2 regions of the Lonsdalea populi genome follow, and region 1 is predicted to be linked to the other one. Evidence: riboswitches for the same ligand, from Rfam matches in the RefSeq annotation. Region 1 holds a riboswitch; the other holds the start of a gene.
The links. A riboswitch is a leader RNA that binds a small molecule or an ion and turns the genes downstream of it on or off. The one in region 1 is predicted to bind thiamine pyrophosphate.

Region 1 (6,091 bases):
GGGTAGAGCCCCAGCCGTGATTCCTCGCTGGGAAACGAAAGCAGGGGGGCGCTCATCAGGCCTCCTCCTGCGGGACATACAGTTCGCCGCCGTGAGCGCGGAATTCGGCCGACATCTGCGCCATGCCGACCTCAATCGGCTGGGCGTCCACCTGTTGTCTCGCGGCGTAGTCCCGTACCTCCTGAGAAATTTTCATGGAGCAGAACTTCGGGCCGCACATGGAGCAGAAGTGGGCCACCTTGCCGGATTCCTGCGGCAGCGTTTCGTCGTGATAGGCCCGCGCCGTTTCCGGATCCAAGGCCAGATTGAATTGGTCCTCCCAGCGAAATTCGAAGCGGGCTTTCGACATCGCGTTGTCGCGGATCTGCGCTCCTGGATGGCCTTTCGCCAGATCTGCGGCGTGCGCGGCGATCTTGTAGGTAATCAGCCCCTGTTTGACATCCTCTTTGTTCGGCAGCCCAAGATGCTCTTTCGGCGTCACGTAACACAACATCGCGCAACCGAACCAGCCGATCATGGCGGCGCCGATGCCGGAGGTGAAGTGGTCATAGCCCGGCGCGATATCCGTGGTGAGCGGGCCGAGAGTATAAAAAGGCGCTTCGTGGCAGTGCTCCAGCTCTTCGGTCATATTGCGGCGGATCATCTGCATCGGCACATGACCGGGACCTTCAATCATCACCTGAACGTCGTACTCCCAGGCGATGTGGGTCAGTTCGCCCAGGGTATGCAGTTCGGCGAACTGCGCCTCGTCGTTGGCGTCCTGAATCGAGCCGGGGCGCAGGCCGTCGCCCAGCGAAAGCGCGATATCGTAAGCGCTGCATATTTCACATATCTCGCGGAAGTGCTCGTACAGGAAGCTCTCTTTGTGATGCGACAGACACCATTTCGCCATGATGGAGCCGCCGCGTGAGACGATGCCGGTCAGGCGTTTCGCGGTCATCGGCACATAGCGCAGCAGCACGCCGGCGTGGATGGTGAAGTAATCGACGCCCTGTTCGGCCTGCTCCAGCAGAGTGTCGCGGAACATCTCCCAGGTCAGGTTTTCCGCGACGCCGTTGACCTTCTCCAGCGCCTGATAAATCGGCACTGTCCCAATAGGCACCGGACTATTGCGCAAGATCCACTCGCGCGTTTCATGGATATAGCGGCCGGTAGAAAGGTCCATTACGGTATCGGCTCCCCAGCGGGTGGACCACACCAGCTTTTCGACCTCCTCCTCAATCGAGGAGGTGACCGCCGAATTGCCGATATTGGCGTTCACCTTCACCAGAAAATTGCGGCCGATAATCATGGGCTCGGATTCTGGATGGTTAATATTGGCGGGGATGATTGCGCGCCCGGCGGCCACTTCCTGACGAACAAACTCGGGCGTGATGACCTGCGGCAGATGGGCGCCGAAACTCTGGCCGGGATGCTGGCGACGCAGCGTTTGACTCGACACCCGCTCGCGGCCCATGTTTTCCCGTAGGGCGACGAACTCCATTTCCGGCGTGATGATCCCCCGGCGGGCGTAGTGCAACTGGGACACCCGTTGACCGGGTTGGGCACGGCGGGGCTGGGGAAGATGTTCGAAGCGCAGGTGGTCCAGACCGGCATCGGCCAGACGTTGTTGGGTAAATCCGGAACTGAGCTGGGCTAATTGTTCGGTGTCGCCGCGCTCTTCGATCCAGGAGGTTCTCATACGAGCCAGTCCGCGGCGAACATCGGGGACGGCTTCGGGATCGCCATAAGGTCCGGCGGTGTCGTAGACCGGTATGGGTTCATTCGGTTCGTAGCGAGGCGCTTCCCTGTTTCCCCCGAGCAGCGTAGGACTGAGTTGAATTTCGCGCAGAGGGACGCGAATATCCGGCCGTGAGCCGGTCAGATAAATGCGCCGTGATTGCGGAAAGGCGGTGCCCCGCACCTCGTCGATAAAACGTTGTGCGGAGGCGCGTTGCTCGCGGCGTCCTGACGATTTCTTTTCTGTAGACATAGCAAATTCCTGTTTGGCTAAAAGGAAACATTGCTTGTCTGGAGTTCGGATGGAGTAATGGAGACGTTTCTTTTTCCCCGGGGCTGACGATTTTGTCTGGGGAAAAGGATAAAAATTACTCTTGTTCCCTTCGCAGGTTTTAACCTGATCAGGTTCCGCGGATCCCGAATTAACGGTCTCAGCCCGCACACGTTACCGCAACGCTGGGCACTCCGACAAGATGACGCCCGGTGAGTTGGGCGAAGTCAATCGCCTACACTTTATGCTGGCAACACGTCGCTGTCAAAGGCGGGATCGGCGACGGGCGAGGTCAACGGGCAGGTCTTCGGCAGGACAGCCAGCGTCAGAACGATAGAAAATGCCTGTTGCTGACAGTGGCCTTATTTTTCGCAAAATATGCGATAAATCATCCTTCTTGCGGGCAATGTCACCGAAATACATGATTGCGGATTGAAAGCGGCGAGGAGAGAGAACGACGGAACGAGTTTCCATGGCGTGGTATTGTGCTAAAGCGTAGAGCGTCTGATTTATATGCATTAATGTTGTCTATATCTACACATCATAGCCATAGACTCGGTGACAGAGGGCGAAAGAAAAGATGGAAGTAACGTTAACAGGTGAAGAGCACGGCTGGTGGGTTGTCAGCGAGAACCATCAGATTTGGCTGCCTCAGGGGAGATTACCGCAAGGTTGTTCCACCCAATGGGGACTGAAAACGTGTCCCGCACGCCGAATCGGTGAATGGCAGGGCGAGCCTGTCTGGCTGGTGCGCCAGACGATGCCTGAAGAGATGGGATCGCTGCGCCAACTGCTGGACGTGGAGGGCGGGCTGTTTCAGTTGGCCGGCCGGGGAGTTCAGCTGGCCGAGTTTTATCGCGCCCACCGTTTCTGCGGCTACTGCGGTCATGAGATGCACCACAGCAAAACCGAGCTGGCCTGCCTGTGCGGCCACTGCCGGGAGCGCTACTATCCGCAGATTGCGCCCTGCGTCATCGTCGCGATCCGCCGCGGCAGCGAAATTTTACTGGCGCAGCATGTCCGCCACCGGGGCAATATGTACACCGCGCTGGCCGGGTTCGTCGAGCTGGGTGAAACGCTTGAACAGGCCGTAGCCCGAGAAGTCATGGAAGAGAGCAATATTCGCATTAAAAATCTCCAATATGTGAGTTCTCAGCCCTGGCCGTTCCCCCATTCTCTGATGATGGCCTATATTGCGGAGTATGCCGACGGCGAACTGCGTCACGATCCCTCCGAGCTCCGCGATGCCGCCTGGTTCCGTTACGACAAACTGCCAATCCTGCCGCCGCCGGGAACCGTGGCGCGCCGCCTGATAGAAGATACGGTGGTGATGTGCCGTGAAGCCGACGGCTAATCCGTCTGCGTCATGCGTGTAGCCTGAGGGGAATCAACCCGCTACACTGCCGCCTGAAATACCCAGACCACAGCGACCTGCGCGCCTGCCGTTCAGGCGCCAAAAGGAAAAGATCATGACCGACCTTAAAAACGATCGCTATTTACGCGCTCTGTTACGTCAGCCTGTTGATGTCACGCCTGTTTGGATGATGCGTCAGGCTGGTCGTTATCTGCCGGAATATAAAGCGACGCGCGCTCAGGCCGGAGATTTTATGTCGTTGTGCAAGAATGCCGAGCTGGCCTGCGAAGTAACGCTGCAGCCGCTGCGCCGCTATGCGCTGGACGCGGCCATTCTGTTCTCCGATATTCTGACGATCCCGGATGCGATGGGATTGGGACTTTATTTTGAAGCGGGCGAAGGTCCGCGTTTTCGTCATCCGCTCAGAAGCCATGCCGACGTCGCGGCGTTGCCGATCCCCGATCCGGAACAGGAACTGGGCTACGTGATGAACGCCGTACGAACCATCCGTCGCAATCTGGCGGGCGAAGTACCGCTGATCGGCTTCTCGGGCAGCCCGTGGACGTTGGCCACCTATATGGTCGAAGGTGGTAGCAGCAAGGCGTTTACCATTATCAAAAAAATGCTGTTCGCCGAACCCCGCACGCTGCATCTGTTGTTGGACAAACTGGCGGGCAGCGTCATCCTTTACCTGAACGCACAAATCAAAGCGGGCGCTCAGGCGGTCATGATTTTCGATACCTGGGGCGGCGCGCTCAGCGGTCGCGATTATCGCGAATTTTCGCTGCATTACATGCATAAGATCGTCGATGGCCTGCTGCGTGAGCATGAGGGCCGCCGTGTACCGGTGACGCTGTTCACCAAAGGCGGCGGGCAGTGGCTGGAGGCGATGGTGGAAACAGGCTGCGACGCGTTGGGTCTGGACTGGACAACGGATATCGCCGACGCCCGTCGTCGCGTGGGCGATAAGGTTGCTCTGCAGGGCAATATGGATCCGTCCATGCTTTATGCTCCCCCTGCGCGTATCGAACAGGAAGTCGCCGCCATTCTGGACGGTTTTGGTCCGGGCAACGGCCACGTGTTCAACCTTGGTCACGGCATCCATCAGGATGTGCCGCCGGAACACGCCGGGGCGTTCGTGGACGCGGTGCATCGCCTGTCCCGGCCTTATCACCAGGAGAAGGCATGATCGACACTCAGTCTCTACGGGCGGAACAGTTAATCAAGGCGGCTCAGGTCATCCGTCATGATGCGCTCCCGTTCAAACAGCCGGCGTTGATTGCCGGCGCGGACGTCGGGTTTGAGCAGGAGGGCACGGTGACCCGGGCGGCGATTGCCGTATTGGCGTATCCGTCGCTGGCGCTGGTGGAGTATCAGATAGCGCGTATCCCGACGACGATGCCTTATATTCCGGGACTGCTCTCTTTTCGCGAGGCTCCCGCGCTGATGGCCGCGTGGGGATCACTGCGTCACCCGCCGGATCTGCTGTTTGTGGACGGTCATGGTATTTCCCATCCTCGCCGCCTGGGCGTCGCCAGCCATTTTGGGCTGATGGTCGATGTGCCTACCATCGGCGTGGCCAAAAGCCGCCTATGTGGCCACTATGCTGCGCTGGATGCCGACATCGGCAGTCAGCAGCCGCTAGTGGACAAGGGCGAACAGATTGGCTGGGTATGGCGAAGTAAATTACGCTGCAATCCGCTGTTTGTTTCAACCGGGCACCGGGTCGGTTTGGAAACGGCGTTGTTGTGGGTAAAACGCTGCACGCGCGGCTACCGGTTGCCGGAGCCCACGCGCTGGGCCGACGCGGCGGCGTCAAACCGAATTGCATTTCAGCGCTGGCAACATCGGCAAACACTGTAGATAATCGCGCCAGCGTTTTTTTAGGAATTCAGGAATAGGGCCGCGGGGCGTTTTTGGCTACACTGCAGTCTGTCACGTTAGAGATAAAACATGTTACGTAATCCCATTCATTTGCGTCTGGAGAAACTGGAAAGCTGGCAGCACGTCACTTTCATGGCGAGCCTCTGTGAACGTATGTATCCCAACTATCATGAGTTCTGCCGCCAGACGGAATTTGGCGATGCGCAGGTATACCGCCGCATTCTCGATCTGATTTGGGAAACACTGGTGGTCAAAGATGCTAAGGTTAACTTTGATCTTCAGTTGGAAAAGCTTGAAGATGCGGTTCCATCCGCTGACGACTATGATCTTTACGGGGTCTATCCAGCGATCGATGCCTGTATCGCTTTGGGCGAGTTAGTTCACTCTCGCCTGAGCGGTGAAACGCTATCGCATGCTATCGCGATTAGTGAAACCTCCATTAGGACGGTAGCGATGCTGGAGATGACTCAGGCTGGCAGAGAAATGACGGATGAAGAACTCAATGTTATTCCTGCCATTGAAGAGGAATGGGATCTCCAGTGGGAGATCTTCCGCCTGTTGGCGGCCTGTGAAGAACGTGATATCGAGCTGATCAAAGGTCTTCGTGCGGATCTGCGCGAGGCGGGAAGCAGCAATATTGGGATAAATTTATATCAATAACCGGTAAAACGTGATTTAAGGTCTTAAATGGCCGCTCCAAGGGCTTCACACCGCACCCTGTCTGGTCTACATTTGGGGGGCGTAAAAAAAGTGGCTGTCGGTGCGTGTATGCAGGAGAGTGCTTTAATGGCATTTCCGTCGCACTCGATGCTTAGCAAGCGATAAACACACTGTAAGGATAACTTATGAATAAGACTCAACTG
Region 2 (6,091 bases), 920 kb from region 1:
CGCATCAGGAAGCGGAACACCGCCCCTGCCTGGGGATTGTGCCGCTGGGCACGGCCAACGATCTCGCCGCCAGCTGCCGGATTCCGGCCGACCTGCAGCAGGCGCTGCGGCTGGCGATACTGGGCCGCGCCACCGCTATCGATCTGGCTCAGGTCAACGACCGCCACTACTTTATCAATGTGGCGACCGGCGGCTTCGCTACCCGCATCACCACCGAAACCCCCGCCGCCATGAAATCTGCCCTGGGCGGCGCGGCCTATGTACTAAACGCGCTGCTGCGCATCGACATGCTGAAGGCCGAACGCTGTCAGGTCAAAGGTCCGGATTTTGACTGGGAGGGCGATATGCTGGTCATCGCCATCGGCAATGGTCGTCAGGCCGGAGGCGGACAGCAACTGTGTCCGGAGGCGGTATTGAATGACGGACTGCTGCAACTGCGCGTGTTGTCGGCGAAGGAGCTGTTGCCGAATATGATGCAGGCCCTGATGTCGGGCGGCGAGAATCCCAACATGATCACGACCGCCCTGCCGTGGCTGGAAGTCACCGCGCCGAATGAGATGACGTTTAACCTGGATGGCGAGCCGCTGACCGATAAACACTTTCGTATCGAGGTGGTGCCGGCAGCGCTGCGCTGCCGTTTCCCCAGCCCTTGCCCGCTGCTGCGCGAGTAGTCGACCGGGGCCGAGATACCGCTATTCGCGTCGAAGGCGCTGACTGTTCGCCAGATACAAGGTCACTACCAGGATCAAAATCGCGCCTGCGTAGATCAGGGTATAGGTGGGATTTTTGTGGTCGACGATAATCAGCCGCACGATGGCGGTGATCCCGATATAGACAAAATAGCGCAGCGGGAAATGGTATCCCGACTCAAAATACTTCACGATCAACGCAATAAATTCGAAATACAGAAAATACACCACCAGACTTTCAATCAACAGGTAAGTGGAATCCCTTTCACTGCTGACCATCAATGCCTTCGCCAGATGCAGCGTCTCTTTACCCAAAAACACCACCAGAATAATAGCGAGAGCCAGTAAACCTATATTGAGTATCGTTTGTAACCCTTTGGCGATCATGATCGAACGCGTTGAACCTGCCATGTACATGACTCCTAACCATCCTTCATTTTTTCTGCATCTACGCCGGCGGCAGACTGCTATTGCTGTGTGCGGCTTCCCCCGCGGACGTCGTGAATCGGCCGGAAAAACCTGACGCCGGTCACAAAATTACCGGTAGCCCCTGAGACTGTCCATGTAAATTTCATCTTCCGCAGAGATAGGCATCACCACCAGCGGTAAAAATGATGCACCGGCCCGATTCCTTGACCGACTTCCAGCGTATCCGCCTGTTGTAAGGCCCCTTGCAGATAGGCTTTGGCGGCGGTCACGCAGGCCGACCAGTCGTTACAACGGGGACGCAATGCCGCCAACGCCGCCGATAGCGTGCAGCCCGTACCATGAGTATGGCGGGTATTGACTCTCTGCGCCGAGAAACGCTGCGGCGGCTCCCCGGTGGCGAACAACCAATCCGGACTTTCGCTGCCGGCAAGATGGCCACCCTTCATCAACACAGCCTGACAGCCCAACGCGAGCAGCGCTTCGCCCTGCTCCCGCATCTCGTTTTCATTCTCAGCGACCGGACGCGCCAGCAACGCCGCCGCTTCCGGCAAATTCGGCGTAATGATCGAAACCTGCGGCAGCAGCCGTTGACGCAGCGATTTGATCGCCTGCGGTTGCAGCAGCGGATCGCCGCTTTTCGCCAACATCACCGTATCCAGCACCACGAACGGCACCGGATAGCGGATCAGCCGTTCGGCGACGACCTCCACAATATCCGCCTCGGCCAGCATGCCGATTTTGACGCTGTCTATCCGCACATCGCTGAGCACCGAGTCGAGTTGAGCGCCGACAAAGGCGGGTTCGATGCGACAGACCGACTGCACGCCGCGCGTGTTTTGAGCCACCAGCGCCGTCACCACGCTGGCACCATAAGCTTCGAGCGCGGAGAACGTTTTCAGGTCGGCCTGAATACCCGCGCCGCCGCTGGGATCGGTGCCGGCAATCGTCAATGCGTTAATGCGTTTCATTTTGCGGCCGCCTCCGCCGCCGTAAACAGCTGGTCGAGAAACCGCGGCACAAAACTGCCGGGACCGGTCGCGCCTTCGGCGGCACGCTGCCCGCATTCGGACATTACCGCACAGGCGGCGGCGATATGCTGCAGGCGATCGCCCGGCAGCGCACAAAATCCCGCCACCACCGCCGACAACGCGCAGCCGGTCCCGACGACGCGGGTCATCAGCCAATCCCCGCCCGCCACCGCCCAGTCACGCTCGCCGTCGGTGACGTAATCCACCTCGCCGGTCACCGCCACGCAAACGGACCAGCGGCGGGCAAGCTCCCGCGCCGCTGGCAGAGCGGCCAGCGAGGTGTTGCCGCTATCTACCCCGCGCCCCTGCGAGGCGGCGCCGGACAGCGCCAGAATTTCTGAAGCGTTACCGCGTAAGGCAGCAGGCCGCAGCGCAAGAAGTTCACGGGCGAAGTCGCTGCGAAAAGTCAGCGCCCCGACGGCGACCGGGTCCAGCACCCAGGGGCGATTAGCCCGATTGGCGCTCGCCACGGCAAACCGCATGGCGTCTGCCCGGACCGGTTCCAGCGTGCCGACATTGATCAGCAACGCATCCGCCCACGTGCTGAACTGCGCGGCTTCGCTGCGCTCCACCACCATCGCGGGCGACGCGCCCAGCGCCAGCAGCACATTGGCGGTAAGGCTTTGCACGACATCATTGGTCAGACAGTGAATCAGAGGGGAACGGCGGTGAAAGTGTTTCAGAGAATCCGCCGCAAGCGCGGACGGGAACGGCACAGGTCGAGTATTCATAAGTCTCCCAACCGGCGATCAAGAAGGCGGGAGCCGGTGAGACTCCATGACTTCCCTACGCTGGCATTATCCAGATCAGGTGGTACGGGTCTTTCTCAGCCTTCATATGGAAGGGCACCCCGAGTCAACGTTCATGATTATTCGGCCTGGCGGCGCAAAGGTCAACGACGGTCTGCCATCACGGCGCGTCGGCAAGAGTCAAAACGGTGTAGCGCGAAGATCGGAAGCAAGAAAAGGAGGGATGAAGCGGGAAGAAAGGACTACCGGCATAACCGGTAAGATTCAAAAAGAGGACCGACGCCGCACGGATTTCACGGCGTCGGTATTTCATCCTCAGCGAGAACGGCTCTCCCGGCATGACGCCGGTCAGAAAGCCGTCTTGTGGTACAGGCGCGAGACCAGATCCGTAATGCACAACACCAGCGAGGACCGGATGCGCTGCTGATAGCGCTGTTTTTGCATCTCCAGCAGCGAGGTGTCCACCCCATCTTCCGGTAAATGCGAGTTGAACTGAGGCGGCAGCGGCGTAATACCATGCAGCATGCTGACCGGCCCCAGAATTTCATCATCGGTGAAACGGTAGCTTTGCCCGTTATGCTCCAGCTCATTGTTTAACGCCAACAACAGTTCAACGTCTTCATACTCGTCTCGGCTGATAACGCCCAGTGCGTAGATCAGCTTGAGGCGAACCGGCAGCGCTGACAGCGGGCCGCTGCCTTCCAACAGCGGTTCCACGGCATATTTAACGGCATAATCATCCTTACGGAACGCTTGCAGGACCAGATGGTCAATCGCCTCGGCCAGAAGTTCGACCGCCGCCTGGATAAACCCCGGCACGGTCGGTCTGGCATTCAGGCGTTCAAGAATGTGACTTTCGAACGCCTGCGCGTCTTCCATCCCCGTCTGGGGTTGCGGCACCTTTTTCTGCGCCGAGTGCGGCTCGGTAGTCTCTACCCGACGTTTACCTTCGGGAAAATAACGCTGTTCTGGCATCAGTATCGTTTTTCACCTTGCGTTACAGAGAGTGATACAACGCTGCCACCTGCGTGACAACCTCGGGGCGATCTTCCAGTCCGGCGATCTGAACCAGCGCCTTTTCAACGCCGTTCGCATCTATCAGCGCCGTCATTTCACGCGCCTGCACATCCTCAACGCTACGGTATTTCAGCGCCGCGGCGATGCCGATCAGCAGGTTACGATGCGGCAGCCCGTATTCCAGCGTACCGCGCAGCGGCCGGATTAACCGATCGCCTTCACCCAGTTTACGCAGCGGCTGGCGGCCCACGCGTTCTACGTCGTCATGCAGATACGGATTCTCGAAACGGCTGAGGATCTTGTCGATATACGCTGCATGCTGCGCCGGATCGAAACCGTAGCGTTTGATCAGCACCGCGCCGCTTTCCTGCATCGCACCTTTCACCACCGCGCGCACCGCGTCGTCGAGTATCGCTTCGCGGATCGTCCGGTAACCCGCCAGACACCCAAGATACGCGGTAATTGCGTGGCCGGTATTGAGCGTAAACAACTTGCGCTCGACATAAGCCATCAGGTTGGCGGTAGGCTCCATCCCGGCGATAACCGGCAGATCGCCCTTGAACTGCGTGCTGTCGACAATCCATTCGCTGAACGTTTCGACCGTCACCTCCAGCGAATCGTCGTTCGCCGCGGCGCTGGGCGGCACGATGCGGTCCACGGCCGAATCCACAAAGCCCACATGCTCGTCGACCCACGCGTGCAACGCTTCGGGCAACACCGCCATGACATGCTGACGGAGCTGGCTGGTGCCGCGCACCATGTTTTCGCAGGCGATGATATTCAGGGGCTGCTGATTGCCGCGCTCATGCCGTGCAATCAGCCCCTGTGCCAACGTGCCCGCAATCTTACTCAGCACCTGCGGCCCGACGGCGGTGGTGATGATGTCCGCTCGGGCGATTTCGTTAATGGCGTCGGGGCTGCCGCTGTGCACCGCGCTGACGCGGTTTACCCGTTCAACGCGCGACGCCTCTCCGACGACATGTACTTCGTACTGCTGCTGATGGGCCAGTTGATCCACCAGCGGCTGATTGACGTCGGCGAAAATGAGCTCGGACTTGGCGTCCGCCAGGAGTTTGCCGATGAAACCACGACCGATATTGCCTGCACCAAAATGAATCGCTTTCATTATAGACCTCGATATCTTGTCAAAACCGTTAAGCAGAACGCACGGACCGGTCGAACGCCGGTCCAGTGACCTTACGCCACGCGTTCGCCGGAGAGCAGCTCCAGCATCTCTTGCACGCTGCGGGTTTCCGTCAGCCGCTCGATAATGCCGTCGTCATTCAGGGCGTTGGTCAGATGCGCAATCACCTGAACATGTTCGTTATTGCGGGCCGCAATCCCAATCACCAACCGCGCGACGTCGTCCGGCTCGGAGCCGAACCGCACCCCTTGCGGATATTGGCAAATCACGACGCCGGTGCGCAGGACGCGGTCTTTGGCTTCAACGGTACCGTGCGGTACGGCGATGGACTCGCCCAGATAGGTTGAGGTCATGGCCTCGCGCTCCAGCATCGCCTCGACGTAGGCTGGCTCCACGTATCCCCCCGCTACCAGCTGTTCGCCCGCAAAGCGAATGGCCTGCTCTTTGTCGTCGGCCTGGAGATTGAGGAAAATGTTGCTTTCGCCCAGCTCGAACAGGTTGGATTCATACTCAGCCGGGTCGAACCAGTTATCATTGGCAGCGACAATCGTTTGATTAATCAGCCGGTTATCGTTCGCCGCAACGGGATGGTGCGCCGCCAGCAGCCGGGTCGTCAGCTCGTTGTACAGGCTGCTGTCGAGGAAGTTACTGAGGGAAAGATGAATCGCGTGCGGCGCGTGCTGCAACGCTCGTTCGGTAAGATCCTGGTGGGTTATGACCAGATCGACCTCTTCCGGCAGGCTGTTGATCGCCATATTCGTGACCGAAATATGCGTCAGTCCAGCATCCTTTATCTTCTTGCGCAGCACGCCCGCACCCATCGCGCTCGACCCCATTCCGGCATCGCAGGCCACGATGACCCTTCGCACCAAACTCAGATCCTGTGAGGCATCCAGCGTCGCGCGCATAGCGGGCTGTGGCCGGGCTACGCCCGGCGCTTTGCCGCCTTTCGACTTCTGCTTCATGCTCTGCATACGACGGGTTGCGTCCGCCAGACCGTTATCTTCTTCATCTCCCACCGGCACGCGTTTCAGC

Region 2: another riboswitch for thiamine pyrophosphate. It lies ahead of thiM (hydroxyethylthiazole kinase); the one in region 1 lies ahead of thiC (phosphomethylpyrimidine synthase ThiC).

Annotation. Positions count from the first base shown of each region.
Region 1 covers NZ_CP065534.1:3,594,662-3,600,752, reverse strand. The annotation lists gene thiE (thiamine phosphate synthase) at 1-56, opposite strand, end outside; gene thiC (phosphomethylpyrimidine synthase ThiC) at 56-1,972, opposite strand; TPP riboswitch at 2,081-2,197, opposite strand; gene nudC (NAD(+) diphosphatase) at 2,571-3,344, shown strand; gene hemE (uroporphyrinogen decarboxylase) at 3,460-4,533, shown strand; gene nfi (deoxyribonuclease V) at 4,530-5,207, shown strand; gene I6N93_RS15925 (YjaG family protein) at 5,298-5,888, shown strand; gene hupA (nucleoid-associated protein HU-alpha) at 6,074-6,091, shown strand, end outside.
Region 2 covers NZ_CP065534.1:2,671,738-2,677,828, forward strand. The annotation lists gene yegS (lipid kinase YegS) at 1-671, shown strand, start outside; gene psiE (phosphate-starvation-inducible protein PsiE) at 693-1,100, opposite strand; gene thiD (bifunctional hydroxymethylpyrimidine kinase/phosphomethylpyrimidine kinase) at 1,283-2,086, opposite strand; gene thiM (hydroxyethylthiazole kinase) at 2,083-2,877, opposite strand; TPP riboswitch at 2,913-3,009, opposite strand; gene I6N93_RS11720 (MltR family transcriptional regulator) at 3,244-3,774, opposite strand; gene I6N93_RS11725 (mannitol-1-phosphate 5-dehydrogenase) at 3,893-5,038, opposite strand; gene I6N93_RS11730 (PTS mannitol transporter subunit IICBA) at 5,110-6,091, opposite strand, start outside.